Regions from separate parts of the Marinococcus tarijensis genome, predicted to be linked through region 1. Evidence: riboswitches for the same ligand, from Rfam matches in the RefSeq annotation. Region 1 holds a riboswitch; each other region holds the start of a gene.
What was found. Region 1 has a riboswitch for thiamine pyrophosphate ahead of ACTTK7_RS08310 (thiamine phosphate synthase). Riboswitches for the same ligand answer to the same signal wherever they lie in the genome.
Positions count from the first base shown of each region.

Region 2: it holds a riboswitch for thiamine pyrophosphate, as region 1 does, so the genes downstream of both, ACTTK7_RS04490 (acetylornithine deacetylase) here and ACTTK7_RS08310 (thiamine phosphate synthase) in region 1, are expected to answer to the same signal.
Region 3: it holds a riboswitch for thiamine pyrophosphate, as region 1 does, so the genes downstream of both, tenA (thiaminase II) here and ACTTK7_RS08310 (thiamine phosphate synthase) in region 1, are expected to answer to the same signal.

Region 1 is NZ_JBQOJA010000011.1:67,530-75,032, forward strand. It holds gene ACTTK7_RS08280 (NAD-dependent epimerase/dehydratase family protein) at 1-367, opposite strand, end outside; gene ACTTK7_RS08285 (general stress protein) at 933-1,274, opposite strand; gene ACTTK7_RS08290 (ThiF family adenylyltransferase) at 1,335-2,354, opposite strand; gene ACTTK7_RS08295 (thiazole synthase) at 2,351-3,115, opposite strand; gene thiS (sulfur carrier protein ThiS) at 3,120-3,320, opposite strand; gene thiO (glycine oxidase ThiO) at 3,304-4,428, opposite strand; gene ACTTK7_RS08310 (thiamine phosphate synthase) at 4,418-5,029, opposite strand; TPP riboswitch at 5,072-5,174, opposite strand; TPP riboswitch at 5,231-5,330, opposite strand; gene ACTTK7_RS08315 (AEC family transporter) at 5,383-6,282, opposite strand; gene ACTTK7_RS08320 (potassium/proton antiporter) at 6,339-7,503, opposite strand, start outside.
Region 2 is NZ_JBQOJA010000005.1:122,603-130,105, reverse strand. It holds gene egtD (L-histidine N(alpha)-methyltransferase) at 1-731, shown strand, start outside; gene tenA (thiaminase II) at 761-1,432, opposite strand; gene ACTTK7_RS04490 (acetylornithine deacetylase) at 1,447-2,715, opposite strand; TPP riboswitch at 2,786-2,888, opposite strand; gene ACTTK7_RS04485 (FAD-dependent monooxygenase) at 2,999-4,609, shown strand; gene ACTTK7_RS04480 (GrpB family protein) at 4,834-5,352, opposite strand; gene ACTTK7_RS04475 (aldehyde dehydrogenase family protein) at 5,443-6,921, opposite strand; gene ACTTK7_RS04470 (ATP-dependent helicase) at 7,016-7,503, opposite strand, start outside.
Region 3 is NZ_JBQOJA010000036.1:2,579-10,081, reverse strand. It holds gene ACTTK7_RS15235 (energy-coupling factor transporter transmembrane component T family protein) at 1-414, opposite strand, end outside; gene ACTTK7_RS15230 (ABC transporter ATP-binding protein) at 407-2,071, opposite strand; gene ACTTK7_RS15225 (ECF transporter S component) at 2,068-2,661, opposite strand; gene tenA (thiaminase II) at 2,661-3,356, opposite strand; TPP riboswitch at 3,494-3,597, opposite strand; gene ACTTK7_RS15215 (MerR family transcriptional regulator) at 3,716-4,144, shown strand; gene ACTTK7_RS15210 (MFS transporter) at 4,152-5,315, shown strand; gene ACTTK7_RS15205 (NADPH-dependent FMN reductase) at 5,351-5,911, opposite strand; gene ACTTK7_RS15200 (DUF2254 domain-containing protein) at 5,976-7,280, opposite strand; gene map (type I methionyl aminopeptidase) at 7,398-7,503, shown strand, end outside.

The DNA.
Region 1 (7,503 bases):
TCCCTACTACGTTATTCACCTGCGTGTAGACTGCGTGCTCGCGGTCTATCATCGAGTAAGGCGCAGAACGCTGTTCAGCAAAGTGAACGAATGCTTCCGGCTTTTCCTGCTCCATCACCTGCTGCAGGAAATCGTAATGCTGAAGATCACCTTCGTATGTACGTATTTCTTTTCCCGTCAGCTCTTTCCATTTCGCCACCCTGTCCTCAAGGCTTGCAATCGGGGTGATCGAATTGGAATGAAGCTCTTCATCAATTTTCCTGCGTACCATACTGTCGATAATTGATACGTCATGACCCTGCTTTGATAAGTAAAGCGCGGTCGGCCAACCACAAAATCCATCTCCACCTGCAACAATAATTTTCACGTCAGTTACCTCCACATCATTTAATACAATCTGATAATTCAAACAAACATAATTCTATGGGTATCTATAAGGTAATTTCTACCTCGTAGAGTGCAAGTTGCCGTCGTATACGTACGTCCGAGTAGAATTCCCATCGAAACAATACCACTCTCCTTATATTAACGCAACTATTTGTCTATATACCACCGTTATTCTATCATACTAACTAATCATTGCAGCTATCACAGCCATAATTCATAAAAATTACATAAAATTTTATCGAAAAGCGGAGGGTGTTTGGGCACCAGCTTAAACGGCTCGTCGATTTCAGTCGGCTTGAGACGAAGTCGCAAACGATCTGAAATCACGAATGGATTAAGCTGGTAACACCCGTAGCTGGACATAGAAAGGCGGAGGAAGCCTGTTTAGCGGCGCGGACCCTGGAAGAGCTCTGGATAAAGGGGTTTTTTCTCTTTACCAAAGATCTGAAGGGCCACGCCGCCGTTGGCTTCCGGCGCTGGACAATGAAAAGCGGAAAAATCCTTCAGCGGCGCGCCCCCAAAGCTGAACAAAATCCGGAAAAGATTCACTTGTCAAAAGAGAATTTTTCCGGATCTTCATCCACGGCAATTAGTATATTATGTTCATCAAGCTTTTCGCTCAAATCCCGGGCTTCTTTATCCCCGTATCCAAGCTTTTTTAATCGTTCATAAATATCGGACGCACCGTTACGGAAAAACTGCTTCACGAACTCCACCGGGCTTGTAACGTCTGCTTCTGTATCACTTACTTTTAATTCTTTCGCAGTCGCTTTTTCCGAGTCCAGAGCCAAAGCATAAATGTGTTCCCTTTGGATTCCCTGCATCTTTAATTTATCTACAGCCTGCTGTGCTTCTTCTACGGAAACAAAAATACGAGCGGTAGGCAATAGTTCCCCCTCCTTGCAAGGAATATTACCACTCCGCCCGTAAAATGAAACAAGGAATATTTATCCTCCAATATATCTCTGGTATAACGACCTTGCCTCCACCTCTCCGGAAACCCCGTGAACGATGGCTCTTCCGTCTTTAAAAAGCACCAGCCGCTTATTTTCAATATTTAACACCAGCAGATGCTGGTTCGCTTTGGAAATGTGCTGCTTATGAACGTCCGCCGTCCGTTCGAGCGATACATGCATGTCCGGAAGAGGCTTCACCTGCACTGCGTCTCTGCCGCACAGCGTTTCAGCCTTGCTTCTCCCGCTCCATGCGAGCGCCGGATATGCTGGTGACTCCCCGCAGGAGGGACAATGCTCATCCTGCAGCGAGTCCACATGAATGGAAGAGCTTTCGTTCGACCATACATCAAATGACCACAGCGTCCCGCGGAGCTGGTCAAAGGAATGGGTAAGCATCTTCATCGCTTCGGTCACCTGAGTGGCGCTTACGAATTGAACAGCCGGGGCAATAATTCCGACCGTGTCACACGTTTCCCCTTCCATCGGAATGCCCTTCATCAGGCAGCGCAGGCACGGTCCCTGTCCCGGCCTCACGGTATAGCTCAGTCCATAGGCGCCTACACAGGCTCCGTAAATCCACGGAATCCGGTGCTTCAGCGCTGTATCATTAATCATCAGCCTCGTCTCCATATTATCGAGTCCGTCGATAATAAGGTCTGCAGGCAGACAATTTTCAAGCACAGCCGGATCTGCTTCCCCCACAATGATTTCAATAGAAGCATCACTCCGAATATCGAGCAGCCGTTTTTTCGCCGCTTCTGCTTTTGGCGTACAGGCCTCTGCGTCTGCTTCCGTGTAAAGCTGCTGGCGCTGAAGATTACTTTCTTCCACATAGTCACGGTCGATCAGCGTTAATTTTCCGAGCCCCGCGCGTACGAGAGTTTCGGCTGTTAAACTCCCAAGCGCGCCGGCACCTACCACTATGACGTGAGCCTCCTGCAGCCTTTGCTGTCCCCTCTGGCCGATTCCGTGAAATAACCGCTGACGGGAAAAACGTTCTTCCGTACTCAAATACTGAGGCCTCCTAAAGGGCTGCTTGCCTGGGCGTAGAATTTTTTATCTATGCGCCCAGCTTCTGCGCCAAGCGCCCCGGCCCTCACTGCCAGTTTCATCGCTTCTGCCATTTTCACAGGATCATCTGCTCCTGAAACAGCCGTATTCAGCAGGACACCATCAGCGCCGAGCTCCATGGCGTAAGCAGCATCCTTCGGGCTTCCAATGCCTGCATCTACAATCACCGGAACTTCCGCCTGTTCAATAATGTGGGACAGGTTGTATGGGTTAATGATTCCAAGCCCCGTGCCTATAGGAGAGGCTCCAGGCATCACTGCATGAACCCCAAGCTCCTGAAGCTTCCTGGCGAGCACAACATCATCGGACGTATATGCGAGGACAGTAAACCCTTCGTTCAGCAGCTGTTCTGAGGCCCGGAGCGTTTCCACCGGATCGGGCAGAAGCGTTTTATCGCAGCCGATCACTTCTACTTTAATCATGTCACACATGTTGGCCGCCTCTGCCAGCTTCGCGGTGCGCACAGCTTCTTCAGCTGTTTTGGCCCCTGCTGTATTTGGCAGCATCCGGTACTTTGAGACGTCCATCTGTTCAAATGGATCAGGCTGGCTGCTGTCAAAGAGGTTCATTCTACGCACGGCAAAGGTCAGTACCTCTGTTTCCGATGCTTCTACAGCCTGCAGCTGGGTCTTAGCGTCCTTATATTTTCCGGTGCCGAGAAATAAATTCGATTCAAACGTCATATTACCAATATTAAGCATTTGTTCATCCGCCTCCTACAAAATGAATGATTTCGATTTTATCTCCGTCCATTAAACCTTCCTGCTGGTGAAATTCTTCAATTACAATAGTGCCGTTGCGCTCCACCACTGTTTTTTTGTGGGCGATCTGAAGCTCTTCCAGTAAATCGGCTACAGTTGTGCTGTTCTCAATATTCTGTAATTGACCATTAAGCGTGATCTGCATGAATAACTCCTCCCTTTCGTATTTGAGGATCTACGGCAAACAGGTGCTTCCAGTCTTCGCGGACGCTTTCTCCTTCGATCCGGGCAGCCATCCATTGTCCGCTCAGTGCTGAAAGCAGAATACCGTTTCTGTAGTGCCCGGTCATCACCCACAGCCCCCGGCTGGTCTGTCCCATATACGGCAGTCCGTCTCCTGTCTGCGGCCGGATGCCGCTCCAAAATCTTTCAATGCTTGCATGCTTCAGACCCGGTACTAAATGAACAGCTGCTTTCATCAGCTCCTGCATCGAGGCTACACTGACTCCTGTACTCGAGTCCCCGGGCTTTTCTGTGGCGCCGATAAAGATTTCCCCGTCCCTTTTCGGAACAATGTATACCTCCGGCGTGTGCAGAGTGTGTCTCAAATTCTCATGGGGCATCCGTACGGACAAGCACTCCCCTTTTACCGGATAGAGCGTAAAATCCTTTTCATCCAACAGCTCCACTCCGGCGCTCCCCCCGGTAAAAACCACTTCTTTTGCTTCAATCATTCCTTCCTTTGTTTTCACGCCACAAATCCGGCCGTCAGCTTCTAAAAAACGGTCCACAGAAGTGTTTTCCCGTATAATTGTCCCGCAGGCCCTTGCTGCTTCAGCAAGGGCTATTGTCCACTCATAGGCCCGGAGCTGTCCGTCCTTCGGGATGGACCAGGCGCCCCGGATGTTTTTGGAAAGCGCCGGTTCCCTGCGCAGGGCTTCATGTGCCGAAAGCCACTCCGCGCCGTAGCCTCGCCCTGCAGCCCGCCGGTATTTATCTTCTCCCGCCTTATCCCATACAGGCTTCAGCATTCCGTTGTTCACGTAGGAAACATCCATTCCACTGAGCGCTTCCACTTCGGGGACCATCCCTTCAAACAGCTCCCGGCTTTCCAGGGCGAATTCCTGAAAAAGGGCAGACCCCTCCCACTCGGACTGTGCTCCGAGCATGCCGGCAGCCGCTTTTGATGCTCCGGCAGCAATGGAGTCTTTCTCGATTACCATTACGCGGCGCCCGCGTTTGCTTAACTGATACGCAAGCGAGCATCCCTGCACACCTGCGCCTACAATAAGAACCTCTGTATCAGTCTTCATTGTTATCACTCCTTAACCGGGCTCTGAGCTTTCCGGCTGCTTTTCCGGGCTGGGCAGCCTCATAAAAATATGCAATGGCTGCGACCCCGGACGCTCCACAGTTTATACACTCCACTGCTTTGTCAGCGTCAATTCCTCCTATGGCAATTACCGGGATCCGTACGCTTTTCGCCACAGCCTCCAGCGCCCGGAGCCCTCGCGGTGATTTCCCCGGTTTACTGCCGGAGGCAAACACATGCCCAAAATACAGCCATGATGCTCCCTGCTGTTCACTGTTTTCCGCCGCTTCCACCGAGTGGACGGACTGACCCCAGCCTGTGGAGACCGGATAAATCGTACGACGCTCCGGCAGGTGGGCACCGGCCAGGCCGTATGCAGCAGCAAGTTCGGGTTCATCATTTATGATCAGCTGCTTCGGGGCAGTTCCTTCCTTTAACACCCATCCAATGGCCGTTTCTTTTTCACGCCTTGTCCATTCGGGCGCCCGTACATGCACGTAGTCAACGACCCCACTCAGCTCTCTCGTTTTTTCCCACCAAGCTGTCAACGGTATATCCGGCGGCGATACGGCGTGGATGCAAGGCTTCGGTTTATTATCCATAAAAAAACCTCCTTCCAGAAGGAAGGAGGCTGCCCGTTAAAAGGTTCAACATGGCTGCTTCCCTCCGCTGGATCTCCAGATCAGGTTCAAAGGGTTCCGGATAGTTCTCCGGTCTCAGCCTCAGCAGGCACCCCCAGCAAATATAATATTTTCCCACAAAAAACCCCGCTTTCGTTAGAAAGCGGGGGAGATAGTCGTATCAGCATCTCTTCCCCACTTCCCTCCGCTGGTATAATCCAGATCAGGTTCAAAGGGATCAGCTTTACGCTGTCTCAGCCAACAGGCACCCCTAGTGGTTTGATATTACTTATATCATAACGCGGTACACCTCTTCCGTCAATTCACCCCGAGTTTTATGCCTGGAAAATCGACAGCACCACCCAGAGGGAGGGGACGCTTAAAAGAGTTGTCACCAGTGTAATACTCGAAACAAGCTGAGGGTTGGAATCAAACTGGACGGAAATCATTGCCATCGTTGCTGCACTCGGCATCGCTGTTGAAACAACCAGCACGGTCGTCAGCGTATCGCTCGTCTGCAGCAGCAGAGTAATCACATAAGCAAGAGCCGGGGCAAATATAAGCCGCAAAAACGTGCCTGCACTTACAAGCTTCCAATCCATGCGTTTTACGGATATGCGTGCAAGCTGCATGCCCAGTATAATCATAACTACCGGAATCGCTGCGCTCGCGAGCATATCAAGAGCTTCATAATAGGTCGCACCGATCGGTATTCCTGTCAGCTGGAAGAGGATGCCCGCAAGCAGTGCATAAAATACCGGCATCCGCAGCACCGTGCGAAACGCGTCGGCTGCATCCATATTCGCGCTGTTTGCGATATAGACGCCTACAGTATTCATCAGCATCGTCTGGATAACCATAAAAACGATAGAGTAGGCAAAGGCTGTATCGCCAAACGCAAAAGCGATTAAGGGAGCACCGTAATTGCCCGCATTCATAAACACAGTGGACAGCATCATGCCGGTTTCATTGGCTTTTGGCCATTGACGCAAAAAAGACACTAATTTGATCAGCCCGGTCATGACCGCCAAAAATATCACAGAAAACAGAGCCATCGACAGCATATCGCTGTTCAGCTCTCTTTCATAGAAAGTCCGGAAAACAAGCGCGGGCGTCAATACATAAAGAGCGACAGCCGACACCGGCCGAATATCCACTGCCTGTCTTTTCTGCAGCAAATAGCCAATCGCAAATATTAAAATGATTGGGATCAATACATTGATCAGCACACTCATGCGGAGCCCTTCCTTCTTTCCTTAAATTTAATGCACCTTAATACCGGCCCTTTCCGCTAGTAATCGTGTCGGAGCATCTGCTTTAAAATACGCTTCTCTTTACGCGATACAAGAATATACAAATAATCACCTGCATTGATTACCGTCTCACCAACTGGAGTAACCAGTTCATCGTCTCTTACAATCGCGCTGATCAGCGCAGAGGCTGGAAATTCAATGCTTTGAAGCGTCTGGCCGACAATCGGTGTCGCTTCATTCGTTTGAAATTCCATAATTTCTGCGTTCGCTTTTCCAAGTGACACCAGCTCCAGGGAATGAGTCGGCGCTTCCCGGAGCGGACCGGACAGGTGAAGCCACTTTGCTAATGGAGCGATAGTCGCTCCCTGGATCAGCGCAGATGTCAGCACAATAAAGAAGACAACGTTAAAAATCTGGCTGCCCGACTCCACACCGGCTACGATCGGGTATGTAGCCAAAATGATCGGCACCGCCCCGCGCAGTCCCGCCCAGGATAGAAATATATTCTGCTTCGGCTTGTAGCCGAAAAAGGAAGTCGACAAAAACGTAGCCAGCGGACGGGCCAAAAACATTAACACCGCTGATAAAATGAGCCCCATCGTGATGTTTGACCATGTCAATATATCTCTTGGAAACGCAAGGAGACCCAGGATGATAAACATGCTTATCTGAGACATCCACGCCATTCCTTCGTTAAACCGGTAAATCGGCTGACGGTAGATCAAATCAGAGTTTCCTATTAATAGGGCTGCTACATATACTGCCAAAAACCCGCTTGCGCTCATGCTCGAGGTCACACTGTAGGTTAACAGTGCAAAAGCGATCGCAAATAGAGGATACAAACCACTTGAGTCCAGGTTGATACGGTTGATGGTCCACGAGGCTGCCCAGCCAAACAGGGCGCCCATCGCAAGACCAGCGCCCATCTGCCAGAAAAAAGCGCCGGATAACAGCCAGACGTTCGGCGAATCCGCCAAAATTAATTCAATAAAGAAGAGCGTTAAAAACACGGCCATCGGATCGTTGCTTCCCGACTCCGCTTCGAGGGTGGACCCCATTTTTTTATCAATGCTCCGTCCTTTCAGGGCAGCAAAGACGGCTGCGGCGTCTGTCGAACCGACTGTGGCTCCGAGAAGCATCGCTTCAAGCCAGCTCAGGTCGAGCAGCTGCTTTGCCACCACCCCCATCAGAGCAGCTGTAAAC
Region 2 (7,503 bases), on a different contig from region 1:
GAGCTTCCTCCCTTATTGAGCTGGGAAGCGGAAGCTTTGATAAAATCCGCTGCCTGCTTCCCTTCCTATCGGAGGCAGTGAGCTATACCCCCGTCGATATTTCGATTAGTGCCCTGCACGATACCGCCGCCCATGTAAAGGAAGCCGTGCCGGATATGCAGGTGTCGGGCGTATGTGCGGACTATACAAAAACGATGTCTTTTTTAAACAGCAGCAAAGACCAGCCCTCCGCTGTCTTTTTTCTCGGCTCCACGATTGGAAACCTGGATCCGAAGGAGGCTTCGAAATTTTTACAGAAGCTCGCTTCTCACATGAATCCGGAGGACAGCCTGGTGGTAGGCGTCGATTTGAAGAAGGATCCGGTCGTGCTGCACCGTGCCTATAACGACGAAGCAGGCATTACCGCTTCCTTTAATAAGAATCTGCTCCACCGCCTGAACCGGGAGCTTGATGCTGGTATCAACACCGGCCATTTTGAGCATGAAGCTTTTTACAATGAACGGCTCGGGCGGATCGAGATGCATCTGCGCGCCGAAAAGCCTTCCCTGTTCTCGATCGGCGGCGAAACGTTTACGATGCGTGCCGGCGAGACGATCCATACAGAAAACAGCCGGAAGTTCACTCCGGAGGAATTCATGAATCTGGCCCACCAATCCTCCTGGGAAACCAATGACTGGTGGACGGACGAAAATGAATGGTTTGGCGTATTTACGCTTTCCCCTCAAATATAAGCAAAGCCCCCGGCGGACCGGGGGCTTTTTTATGTCTGCGGCCAGCCTTCCTGCCGGTACGCCATTTCCCAGAACAAATACTCAAACCGGGTCGTCGTTAAAAATATATCTTCAATCTTTCTTTTTTCCGCTTCAGGTTTGTTTTCTGCCAGACGGTCGAGCATGCTGATGCCCCAGTCTGCGAGCTGCTGAAATTCATCATCGCTGTACATCTGCACCCATTCACCGTACAGCTCATGCTCCAGCGCTCCCGGCCACGTACTGAGCTTTCTTCCAATTTCTGCGTAGCTCCACATGCACGGGAGCACAGCCGCAAGCAGCTCAGCCAGGCCTCCGTTCTGCCCTTCATGCAGCATATATCTTGTGTACGCAAGTGTGGTCGGTGCCGGTTCTGCCTGCTCGAGCTCCTGTTCGGTGATGCCAAGCTTTTTCGCATACTGGCGGTGCAGGCTCATTTCTTCATTCATGGTGGCATCCATTACCTTCGCAAAAGCCCCCATAGTTTCCACGTCTTCGGCTTTAACAGCGCCAATCGCAAACAGCTTCGCATATTGCACAAGATAAAGGTAATCCTGAATCATGAAATAACGAAATTTTTCCTTATCGAGGGTTCCCCGTCCAAGCTCTTCCACAAATGGATGCGTATGATTCTGCTCCCACACTGGCAGCAGCTTTTCCTTTAAATCGTGAGTGAATGACATTAGCCTCATCCTTTCTATTCCTTCAGAGTATGTGACCACTTATAAATAAAAGACAATACTATTTTTGTGAACGTAACCAGCTGTTCCACTTCTACTTTTTCATCGACTGCGTGTGCTTCCTCAAGCGTTCCCGGACCAAAAATGGCGGAGGGGATTCCAGCATCCGCCAGCCATCCTCCGTCTGTGACAGTAGGAGAGGTGTTAATTTCTCCTGCTTCATAGGTAATGGCTTTAAAGGATTCCATTAACTGCAGACTGCCCGGGTGATTGCTCTGAACCTCAAGGGAAGGAAATATTTCTCCTCTGTCTTCTATCATTGATTCTCCTCCCCAAATAAATGTTGGAGGGTTCTCGCGAAGCCACGGATCAGCTTCAGCCACTTTACGAAGATGATTTTCTACTTCTGAAGCCACTGTTTCATGGGTCTCATCCGGATAAAAATGCACCGTGATCCAAAGACTGCATTCATCGGCTATAAATGCAGCATTCCTTCCTCCTTCAATGACTGCCGGATTAATGGTGTTCGTTCCAGGCTGAAATCCTGGATAACTTTTCCGTACTGCCCAGTCTCTTTCTAAACTCTGTAAGCCCTCGATAAGTATCATCATTTTTTCAATAGCACCTGCCCCGAATTTTCCGCCTCCAGCATGAATCAGATTTCGGCGCATAGCGTCATGATGTATTTGCTGACTTTTCACGGTAACCCAGCCTGTAATAACGCCTCCCTGACCCTGAATACTAAGATTACTCGTGTCTGCTACGAGTGCATAATCAGCAGTATATCCCCTTCGGCAGCATTGAAGTGTACCGGCCTCACCTACTTCTTCACCCACTACCGATTGCACAATAACGTCGCCTGGTAAATCAATTTTTAGCTCATGTAAAATATCAACAGCTAAAAGTAAGCCTGCAAGCCCTCCCTTCATATCGGCTGCTCCTCTTCCATAGAGCCATCCGTCCTTCACCACCGGATCGAAAGGATCAAAACTCCAGTCCTTACGCGATGCTTCCGCTACATCTATGTGTCCATTTAGGATTAAGCTGTTATACCGGTCCCCCTCTTTTCCGGTTTTTGTGCCTACTACGTTGGGGTCTCCGTTAAAAACCTCCCATTTATCAATCTCCCAATTACGCTGCTGCAGATAATCCGCTATAAATTGTTGAGCATTCGCTGTATTACGGGCCGGGGGTGCCATCGTATTAAATTGTATTAAGTTTTTGGCCAGGTCGGTTAATTTCTGCCTGCGCTCTTCCACCAATTTTCCCCAGTTAGGTTCTACCATAAGCCCTCCTTGTTTTTAACCTATATAAAAAGCCGCTTCTTTTAGAGAAGAAGCGGCATAAACAACCGGTGTGTGTCCCTTCTTTCTTCCCTCCGCCAGTACTATCTGGATCAGGTGCTAAGGGTCAAGGCACTTAAACCTCTCTCAGCCATCAGGCTCCCCTAGAAAGCATTAATTTCTTATTATTCAAACATATTTCGCAAAAGGTTGCAAATAAGCACGTGCATGAGGCAGTCCTCTGCAGGGTATACTACAAGTATACCGAAGGGAGCGTGATGAATTCATGAAAACCACGAATACCGATGTATGCATTGTTGGGGCAGGCCCCGTAGGCTTGACTGCCGCCAATACATTAAGAGCACTCGGCATCCGCGTCCGGATATTAGACAGAAAAAGCTCTATTTCTCCCTTTTCCAAAGCGTTCGGCATCCAGGCGCGCACCCTTGAGATGCTCAGCCTGATCGGTGCGCTCCGCTCCTTCCTAAAGGAAGGCTTTCCCATTACTGATGCTACTGTTCAGCCTGAAGGCAAATGGGCTTCCAGAGCCTCCTTTGCTTCGCTCGATACGCCTTTTCCCTTCATGCTTATGCTGCCGCAGTCAGATACAGAGCATATTTTAAAGAAGCAGCTTCGGGAAGTTGGCCAGTTTATCGACTGGAACACTCACTGCGAACGAATTATCCAGTACAGTGACCACGCCGAGGTGGAATGCTCCACCGAAAATGGACACGAATTAATCCGCGCTTCCTACGTGATTGGCTGTGACGGTCCTCACAGTACAGTACGTGAGAACATGAATGTCTCATTTCCGGGCGGCAAGCATGAAACCATTTATTTTCTGGGGGACGTTACGGTGGAAGGACTTCCACTTTCCAACGATATTTCCTCATTCATTACCGAGCGCGGCGTAGCTGCTTTCTTTCCCTTCCGTGATGAAACGTACCGGGTAATCACCATCGATCACGCCGAACAGAACCGTGAGCACCGGGACGATCTCCCTCTGGAGGATCTTGAAAAAAGCGTACGGCGTATTACCCAGCAGCCGGTACATTTCCCAAGCGCCTCCTGGCTTTCCCAGTTCGGCACGTCCCACCATCAGGCTGATGCCTACCGGGACCACAGGCTGTTTCTCGCCGGGGATGCTGCCCATCTGCACAGCCCGTTTGGCGGTCAGGGGATGAACCTCGGCATGCAGGACGCGGTCAATCTCTGCTGGAAATTGGCGTGGGTGCTGCGCGGCCGTTCGGATCCTGCCCTTCTCGATACGTATGAAGAAGAACGGTACGCGGTCGGACGCAAGACCATTCGAATGACTAATACGGCGATGCAGGTGATGACCCATTCCCATACCCTGATTCCCCGCCTGCTGGCGAACCCTGTCAGTGTGCTGAGCAAAAGCAGTTCGCTGCAGAACCTGCTGACCCAGCGCCTCGCCAATATTGACATCAGCTATCAGAACAGGGCGTCGTTTGCGAAATTCCAGCACCGGGGAGAAATGATTCCGGCCGGATCCCGGGCATTGCCGGCACGGGTTCTTACCGAGGAAGGAGAACACGCAGACGTGATGGATTTTCTGCACATTCAGCAGTTTTCCTGCCTGTTTTATATCGAAGACGAGCAGGAGCTCCATCAGCTCGATGAAAGCATCCAGGAAATGCGCCGGCAGTATGGCCCATCCATTCTCATTCTCGTTGTTCAGCGCAAGGGCATACTCCGGACCTCGAAGCCAAATATCCACCATCTGTTTGATTACCGGCGAGATCTCGCCGTCAAATGGAAGCTGCCAACGTTTTCAGCTGTGCTCATACGTCCGGACGGCTATGTTGCTTTTGCCGAGCACCCGGTCCGTACCGGACGATTGATGAGAAAAATTCACACCGCTTTATATCAGTAGCTTCTTTCATCCGAACCCGTTTCCCAGCCGGCTGTGGATAATTTCAAAAAACACTTCAAAGACTGTCCACAAGCCGGCGTCTCATTTCAGTAAATTCTCTGTCATCAATACCTTCAATCGAAGCAGGCCTTCGATTATTTTTATGCTCTTCCCCTTACCCCAGCTGGACACCATCCCCATTGTGTATATGTTTGTGGACGGTTTTGTCAGTCGTTTAAAAACCGTCAGTTTTTCCTTCTGTTTGTATTCCAGGAGAGAGCCTCCTGTTCAAGCCTCTGCACGACGGCATGCTTTTCGTCCATATATCCAGACGGGCTGTGCGGGTGCCTCCCTGCAGCCTGCTTTTTAATGATTTCATATTCCTTCGCCTTTGCCGGAAAAGAGCGTAAATAATCACGGAGGGCAAGATGCCGCCCGCTGCCTTCACTTTCTTTTTCAAACACGTGCACGTGAAAGCGGCGGATATATTCGCCTTTATAATAAAAAGCCCTTCCTTCAATACCGTGCTCTCCTTTTCCCGTATATCCTAGTCCTTCCAGACGGTCCTCGGACCACATAGAAAGCTCGTGCGTTTCAATAAGAATATCGATAATTGGCTTTGCCGCAAGACCCGGAACACTAGTGCTTCCTATATGATAAATATGATCTCCCGGACTGCCGGCTTCAAGCTCCAGAAGCTTTTGCTCATGGTAATAATAGTCCTGCCACTCCCTTTGCCACGGCACGATCTGTATGGTTCGCATCGGATCACTCCCTTTCAAAAATCTTTGCTTTACTCAAACTTTAGCATAAAAAACTGCCCTGGAAGCCTCCAGGACAGCTGCTTGATCTCATTATTCAGGAATATACGGCAGATCCCGCATTTTCGGTACATTGATGACGTGAGGGGTTACGTAGCCGAGAAGGCCTTCTTTTCCGTATTCGCGGCCGATGCCGGACTGCTTGACTCCGCCAAACGGGTAACGGACGTCGAGTCCCTGCACAGCAGCGGTATTGACCATCGTAGTGCCTGCTTCAATACGGGCTGCAACTTCGATGGCATGGTCCTCTTCTCCCCATACCGAGCTTGTAAGGCCGTAAATGCTGTCGTTCGCCATTTTCACTGCTTCATCCACCGTCTCATAAGGGACGATCGGCACTGTCGGTCCGAACTGTTCCTCCTTCACAATGTCGTCCTGCTGGTCCGCGCCGAGCACCAGGGTCGGCTGCAGGAAGTACCCCTGTTCAAACAGCTCCTTATCCACAATGTGGCCGAGCGGGATAACGTCCGCGCCTTTTTCAGCCGCATTATCCACAAGGCTTTTCACAAAATCCAGCTGCTGCTTGTTATTGAGCGGTCCGGTTGTGACCTGTTCATCAAATGGACTGCCAATTTTCACCCATTTATTGGCTGCTTCCTGATACTTTTCCACAAACTCATTGTACAGGGTGCGAGGTACATAGATTCGTTTGGCGATCATACATATCTGGCCGGCGGTCAGGAAGTTGGAGATAACCATGCGGCGCATTGCGCGCTCATCGTTTACGTCAAAGTCCGGCAGCACTACGGCAGCATCGTTGCCGCCAAGCTCAAGCGTCATATCCTTGATTGTATCCGCGGCCGATTTCATAATTTTCTTCGCAGTTTCCGTACCACCGGTGAAAGCAATTTTATCCACATGTGCATTGGAGGTAAGCTCTACGCCGACCTCAGCTTCGCCGTGGACGAGATTCAGCACTCCGTCCGGGAATTCTTTGGCAATCATTTCAACCACCAGACTGACGGCATGTGGAGCAAACGGGCTCGGCTTTGAGACGACGGTATTTCCGGTCAAAATCGCCGGAGCAATCTTGATTGTAGAAAGCGCAATCGGATAGTTCCACGGGCTGATGGCAGACACTACGCCTATCGGCTCCTGACGGATGATTGTTTTGCCGCCCTCGCCTTCGTCCACCTGGTCGGCGATCGTTTCTTTTACCGTCTGGCAGGCGTACTCCATCCACATGATCGAAACCGCCATTTCGCCTTCTGCGTCGTAAACCGGCTTGCCGTGTTCCTCCGCCAGTGTTTCAGCAAGCTCCGGCGTGCGGTCCTTCATTGTTTGGATGGCGCGTTCCATCCGCTCGATCCGCTCTTCCACCGGTACTTCCTTCCATGCAGGAAAAGCAGCATGGGCCGCTTCAATGGCTTGAGCTGCCTGCCCAGTCGTCGTTTTCGGCACATAGGCCACGATTTTTTTCGGGTCAGCCGGGTTTTCCCGTTCCATATATTCGTCCGCGTCCACTTGTTTTCCGTTAATCCATGCATATAATGTTACTGATTCGTCTGCCAATGCTGACTCCCCCTTAGAAACATTTTTATATCTCAGTTCATCGTAGCCTGCGCCGCCTGATTATTCAACTATTCTGCTGAGGCAGCTGCAGGCATTACTTTTTAATGATCTGTTTAGTGCCGGGCACCATTTTCCCTTTACACATCGGGCATTCTTTTTCGGTTTCATCAGACGCTTCCGACAGACGTATCCAGGCCGGGCACATCGCTTCTTCACAGACGAGCGCATCGATGGTTTCCGTTTCCTGCTTTTCCCCGGTATGCGTTTCCCCCGGAAAGGCTTCGAGCAAAAAGCGTGACACTTCAACCTCCTTGCCGCGGTAAAATGCCGGCGAGCTGATGCACAGCTTCTGCTTCGCCCGCGTGATTGCTACATATGCAAGCCGCCTCTCTTCCTCGAGCGCCTGAGTCTGCTTATTTTCTGCCTTCTCTCCGTATAAAAGATCCTTCATACGGTCGGCCTTTAACGCAGAGTCGTGCGGCATAATTGTTTCTGACGCCCCGATGACATACACGACTGGAAACTCCATGCCCTTGGCCCTGTGGATCGTCATCAGCGACACATGGTTCGCATCGGGATCCT
Region 3 (7,503 bases), on a different contig from region 1:
CAGGCTTATCACTAAACTCACGGGAGAGGTAGTGAGAACAAAAAGAAGCGACCAGGAGGCAAACACCATTGCCCGCAGACCGAGTGAGATTCCTGTTTGAATATTTTCAAGAGCAACCGGCATTTGGAATACATAGAAAAGAACTGTGGATCCTCTTTCGTCAGGAAAAACAACCTGAAGCCATATAAAGCTGAACCCAAAGAGCCCAAATGGAAGCATAAGTACGAGCAGCAGCTTTAACGGCACCTTTCCCAAAAAGGCGACTGCAGCAACCGTTAGCAGCAGAACGGCAAGCGGGCGCCAAATATCATAAACGAAAATCATGCAGAAAAACACAGTGAAAAGACTGAGCAGCTTCAGCGTTGGATGTACGTGCTGCAAAAAAGCGTTCCGGGTCTGGAGTTCTTCAAGCATGGCTTACTGCTTCCTTTTTCTTTAAGCTCATAAGCTGTACTACCGGCGGACGGACGCCGATTTTAGCTAAATCCATGCTACCACTGAAAAATGCTTCCACGCCGTCATCACAGGCAAGTGTTCGTTCCGCCAGCGCCAAAACCCGTCCAGCTTTTGTATAGACCAGATCCATATCATGCGTCAGCCAGAGAATCGCTTTTCCGCGTCGGCGGCACTGCTCAAGCACTTCAAATAAAGCATCGGTATTTCGCTTATCGAGACCAAACGCCGGCTCATCCAAAATTAATATGGACTGGTTGCTCGTTACCATCACTGCCACCGAAAGACGCCTTTTTTCTCCCTGGCTGAGCTGAAATGGATGATTCTTTCGAATATGTCCAAGCTGAAATTGAACCAGCAGTTCATTTGTCTGCTGAATAATATCTTTTTCGCGCCACCCCTCCATTTCCATTCCGTATCGTATTTCTTTTTCCACGGTCTGTGCTACAAACTGATGCTCGGGCTGCTGAAAAACAATGCCGAAGGTTTTAGCAATTTCGTACGGCTTCAGACTGGCAATATCCTCTCCGTTAACATATATAGATCCGTCTTTAAGAGGGTCCCATCCAGTGAGGACACGTGCGAGTGTGCTCTTTCCCGCTCCATTTGCACCGACTAGAGCAGTCATTTCCCCGGGGTACAGGGAAAAGGATACGTTTTCGAAAACCGTTTGCGTGCCATAAGCAAAGGCCGCCTGCTTCACCTCCAGGACAGGTGGCTCAAGTGAAGGATCACTTACCTTTTTCGGCTGCGGCAGAGATGCAAGGACTGCTGAAGCGGAATAATCCGCTGCAAACCTTTCCCATTCCTTTAAAGTGATGGGAAGAGCAGCTTTGGGCTTCTCTGACTTTTTCAGTAATTTCTTTCCGACTTCTGCAGGAGCCGGCAGCCATACTCCTTCTGCTTCGAGTACGGCTGCATGAGAGTTGAATATACGTGCCGGGCTTCCATCCGCAGAAACCTGGCCATGGTGGTTCAATACGAACACCCGGTCTACCCACTCCATTACTTCATTTAACTGATGCTCAATCAAAACCAGTGTTTTATCAGGAGCTGCTGCAATGCGGCCAAGAAGCGAAGCGACTGCTTGCCGGCTTACTGGATCAAGCTGGGAGAGCGGTTCATCCAGAATCCATATCCGTGGATTCACAGCAGCTAAACAGGATACAGCTATTTTTTGCTTCATCCCGCCGGACAGCGTGTCGATACGGGCATCAAGGCAGTGAAGCATATCTGTAAATTGCAGGGCTTCGTGCATGCGGGCCTCGATATCACCTGCCGGCACCCGCAGATTCTCAAGCGTAAATACAAGCTCTTCCCGCACAGTCGGCATGCAGAACTGGGTATCCGGGTCCTGGAACAAAAGCGCCGCCTGCCTGGCAGCCTCCGTAATGCTTTTCACGGCCGGATTTTCCCCAAACACGCTCAGACCGCCAGAAACCTCCGCCTCCACAGACCGCGGAAGAATTCCCTGGATAGCGAGAGCAAGCGTACTTTTGCCTGAACCGCTCGGACCGAGCAGCAGCACGTTTTCCCCAGTACGTATTTCTGCTGAAAAACTTTCTATCGAAGGCTCAGCAAAAGGGTATGAAATGGTCACTTTGTCTGCGAAAATCATACAGCATCCCTCTGCTGGCCGAGACGATATTGACGGCCAAGTGCAAAGCGGTCAAGCACTCCCGTCTTCACCAGGGCATCCGTAAAGCTTTTCCCTGCCCATCCGGCTAAAAGAGCACCGCTTATAAGCATTGTTACCAGCATAAATACAACAACAGAACCTGCGTACTGGCTGAATCCATAAAGGACATACTGGGTTAAAAACGCAGCAAACGTTCCGGCCGACCCGGCAAGCATTAATACTGGCAGGCGGAACACCCGGTAGAAAAACAGAGCGAAAATCATTTCTGCAGCGAGCCCCTGGGTGAAGCCGAGCACGAGCACTGCTCCTGCACTGACAGACCCAGCCATAACTTCAGTACCGGCCGCGATAAGCTCTGCAAGCAGCGCCGCTCCCGGTTTTTGAATGATATAGGCACAAATCACCGGCGCAAGGATCCAGAAGCCTGCCATCAGGCCTCCTCCCACTGGACCAAAGATGCCGGTAACCATTTGCCCCAGCAGCACCCAAAGAAGATAAAGGACGCCGAGAACAGCTGAAATAAACGAGATGACGACGATATCCCGGAGGTTTAAGCGTTTGTCTATCATTAGACTTTTTCCCCGCCTGTTAACGTTCTGGCAAAGGGCCAGTCTTTTGCATAATAAGCGTCCTCAAAAAACATATACTCAAGCTGGCACCCTTCCATAAACAACGTCCGCCAGCGATGTTTTTCTTCTTCTGTGGCTGTTTCTGCCAGTTCATCGAGCCGGTCAATATATTTGTACATTTCCCGTTCCTCACGGTCCCCGTAAAAACGAATCCAGTCATTGAACGGATGGGCTTCGTCCGGCTCTACTTCCTTCATCAGCCTTTCGCCCACATACAAATACACCCACGGGCAGGCGAGCGTTACCGCAATAACATCTCCAAGTGTTCCTTCTTCGGCATGGTGCAGCATGTGAAGCACGTAATGCTGAGAGGCCGGGGCAAGTGCATAGCCCTGCAATTCCTCATAATCCACTCCCGCCTGCTCACACAAATTATGATGCGGGTGCGTTTCGCTGTTTAACACAAAATCAATGGTATCTTTAAACATTATCATGTCTTCTCTTGACGTACACTTTGTTACCCCAATTGCTTTTGCCTTGATCATGGCGTTTAAGTATTCAAAATCCTGCTTCACGTAATGGATAAGAGATGCTTTCGGCAGCTCCCCTTTCCCGATACCCTGTACAAACGGATTTTCCCAGCAGGCCTCAAAAATGTGCTCCGTGTCCTGCCATAAAAGCTCTGAAAATTTCATTGTAACTTCCTCCTTTAAATTAGGAGGGAACCACTAGGGGCAGTCAGGACCAATGGGGCAAAAAAAGCCACTCCATTGGTGGAGTGGCTTCGAATAAACGTCCGCTATTATAAAGCTGCTGCTTTTGAAATAGACGTATTCTGCCGTCTCCACTTTCCTACGCTGGCCTTAACCAGATCAGGTTCAAAGGGATTAAGGTTAGTCCTTATCTCAGCCGCTTTCGGCACCCCTAGTGGATTCCCTATTAAGTTGTCTACACTTTATCACATTATGGCAGGAAGTCAAAGCCCCATTTTGCCTTTACAAAATATGACGTTAACGTTAAGGTTATATCATGAAATTTATCAGGAGGGTGATGCATGCTGTACAAAATTGAAGAAGCCGCTCAAACCACCGGTTTAACGAAACGTGCCATACGTTATTATGAACAAATTGGTCTTATATCAGCACCAGAGCGTACAGAAAAGGGAACTAGAGTGTACGATGACCAGGATATTGAACGTCTGCAGAATGTAGTAACCGCAAAGGAGGTTCTTGGGTTTTCTCTTCAGGAGCTGCAGCAGTATCTCGATTTGAAAGAGCAGGTAAAAACAGTCTATAGCCACTACCAGTCGGTGCAGGAAACGACGATGCAGCACGAGGATTTGAAACAAATTTCTGATAGCCTTCAGGCCCAGATTGATATGCTCGAACAAAAAATCAACCAGATGACCACCTTTAAAACGGAAATGGAAAATTTAAAAAAACAAGCTGACAACGTATTATCTTCATTCAATAAGGAGAAGTGACTGCTTTATGAATATTCAAACCCGGGCACGGTGGATTACGATCTTCGCCACATTTTTAGCTTTTATGGGTATCGGCGTCGTGGACCCCGTCCTTCCTTCCATCGCGGCTTCTATCGGTGCTTCTCACTGGCAGGTGGAGCTGCTTTTTACGTCCTATATTTTAGTGATGGCCTGCATGATGATTCCTGCCGGAATCCTTTCGAGCCGGTTTGGTGATAAACGGCTGATGAGTGCTGGGCTTTTGATCGTTACAGCCTTCGCCCTGCTTTGCAGTGTGGCAGGAGGCATTACTGAACTGGCCCTTTTTCGCGGCGGCTGGGGGCTTGGGAACGCTATGTTTTTCGCCACCGCTATGACCCTGTTAATCGCTCTATCGAAGAGCGTGGAGACAGCGGTAGGCATGTATGAGGCAGCAATTGGCCTGGGCCTTGCCGGCGGTCCGCTTGTAGGCGGTCTTCTTGGGGATTTATCCTGGCGTGCTCCTTTTTTTGGTACAAGTCTTTTAATGCTTATCGCTTTTATTTTAGTTATTTTTTTCGTCCATCCGCCTGCTCCTAAAAAAGCTAAAGCTACGGCTGGGTGGCAGGAGCTTCGTCACCTTTTTACACACGGGCCGTTCATTAAGGGGGCGCTTGCCGGCATGTTTTATTATTACGGTTTTTTTGTCGTGCTTGCTTACTCTCCTTTGATTTTATCTTTAACTTCTATTCAAATCGGCCTCGTCTTTTTTGGATGGGGACTGTGCCTGGCCTTCGGCTCGGCTGTTTTATCGAGAAAGCTTGAGATGCGGTTTACTCCCGTGAAATTACTGCCGTTTACCCTTTCTGCTTTTATTTTAACACTTTTAGGATTGTTTTTTGCGTCCTCCTCAGTATTAATGATTATGTTCATCATACTTTCAGGATTATTTTCCGGTTTGAATAATTCTTTATTTACCAGCCATGTCATGGAGCATTCGCCTTACGAGCGCAGTATTTCTTCCGGAGCATATAATTTCCTGCGCTGGCTTGGCGCTGCTTTCGCACCGGTAATGTCGGGGTTAATCGGTAATTCATTATCAGCCCATCTTCCATACCTGGTCGCCGGAGTTCTTGGCGCAGCAGCTTTATTGTTCATCGGATGGAGCAGAACAGATCTGCAAACCGAACAGACCGAAGCTCCAAAAGCATAAAAAAATCCCTGCAGAAATATCTGCAGGGATCCTTTTTATGCCCGGTTGGCTACAGCCATTGTTTCCTGATAAAAACGTTCAAATTCGGCTACGACATTATCGAGAAAATCAATTGTGCCCTGGTCTGTTAGATTTCCGTTTTCATCCATTTTTTCATGGACGGCTCCGATCAATACTTCATTTCCAGGCAGTACTTTTGCACTCATTCCGGGAGCGCTCAGAATCTGACGCAGATGCATCTGCGCTTTCACTGTGCCCAGGCCGCCAAGAGAAGCTCCTACCAGCATCGTTGGTTTGCCCGCAAAGTCGTAATCGACCCGGGAGTTCCAGTCAAGAGCGTTTTTAAGCACGCCGGAAATTGAACCATTGTATTCCGGAGTAGCAATAAGAACAGCGTCCGCTTCACGTACAGAACGCTTGTATTCCTGCACATAGTCCGGAGCGTTGCTTTCCTCATCCTGATCATAGTGCGGAAGATCGCGGATATCTAAAATATCAATATCCATGATGTCGCTGTAACGATCCTGCATGTACTCCACTAGCTTTCCGTTAAATGATTCCTGGCGAATACTTCCTACGATAGCTGCTACTTTCATTTGAACTTTCATCCTTTCGTGTTGAACTTCATTTATATATCATACACACACGTTAATGGCTGTTTCAAGTTATCTGCTTACTTTTTGTAAGTGCCTGATGCAGAGCTGTGTTCTTTTCCTGCACGCGCTCCTCCCAGTATTCCCTGTCCCAGTCCGCAAGCTGTTCCTGCGCGACCGCCTGCTCCATGTAACGGGAAAATGAGTCCACTTCCTTTAAAACAGACTGATCTCCTGTTTTCACGAGCATCGTCAGTGCTTCCATACAGGCCCCCATTACCGAAATATCTTCGCGGCCATAAAGCCTGAGCTGGTAAAAGCTTTTATATAAATATTCTCTAAAGGGCTTTACAGGCATAAATAACCGCAGCTCATTTTGATTGTCGGCAAAGTATTGATCGTTTCTGTGCTCATAACTGAGTTCAGAAAGAAGTGCCCCAATACGGTTGATACAGTTGGCTGCTGTATGCGGATCATTGATCGCCGGGGAAATCGCCCGCAGCGCTATTTCTACAATTTTCTGCATGGAGAATTCAATGTCCTGAACATTGCTTCTCTCTTCTCCCACTAATAAAAAACTTCTCAATATTTTCGGGGATAAACTATGCTTTGACCAGTAGCGAAATAAAGGCTCTCCCTGATGGACGTAGTCTCCCACCTGGAACAGGCATTCAACCACGGCCTCCTGCTGCCTGGCCCACTCAATCAGTTCAGGCACTTTCACCATATTGGTATACCCCGACCGTTCGGCATGAACGATTGTTTCTTCGTCATTCCGGAAATCATCGCTCCATTCGCTGAAGGCGTTCACCCCTGAATAAGTGTAGGCACCCCGGATCACCCTGGAGGCATCAGACCTTATATGGCTGATTAAATGATTCACCTGCAGCCACTGAGTGGAGTGATAAATAAAGATAATAAAAAAAGCCAGACAGCCGAGCGCCACAAGAACTGTCAGCATTGGCATCAAAATTTGATTATTACCTTCGCTCGAAAAAAGCAGCATATTCACCAGAGTAAATAACACCCCGAACGTAAATACCCCAAGTGTATGCTGCGTCGTCGGGCTTTTCATAAAATCCTGCAGGGCCCTTGGCGTAAACTGCGTGGCATACGTAGTCAAAACGACCATAATCGAAGAAAAACTGATGGTTGTCAATGTCAGCAATGCCGTTACTAATGCACTGTATAAAGAAGTAGCAGTGTTATTTTCCACGATCAGCATAGAAGGCATATTATTGTAAACAGGTCGCAGCACCTGCTGATCCATAATAGAAGCCCCTATTACTATTATTAAGCTAAGAATACCGTAACATCCTGGAATAAACCAAAACTTGTCCCTTAGCTGTACATACCATTTCTTTTTTTTCATGATTTACCTCCATCTCTGTCCTGCAATTCCGCCATTATAAAGGAAATCATCAAACAATGCATTTCCTATACGAATGTTTTACAATAGTATTTGATACTGAATAAAAGGAGACAAATGATGGTAACGTTAAAGACAGAACGAGAGATTGAGCTTATGCACGAAGCAGGAAAAATTCTTGCCGCCTGCCATAAAGAAATCGCCAAAATGGTTAAACCAGGCGTCA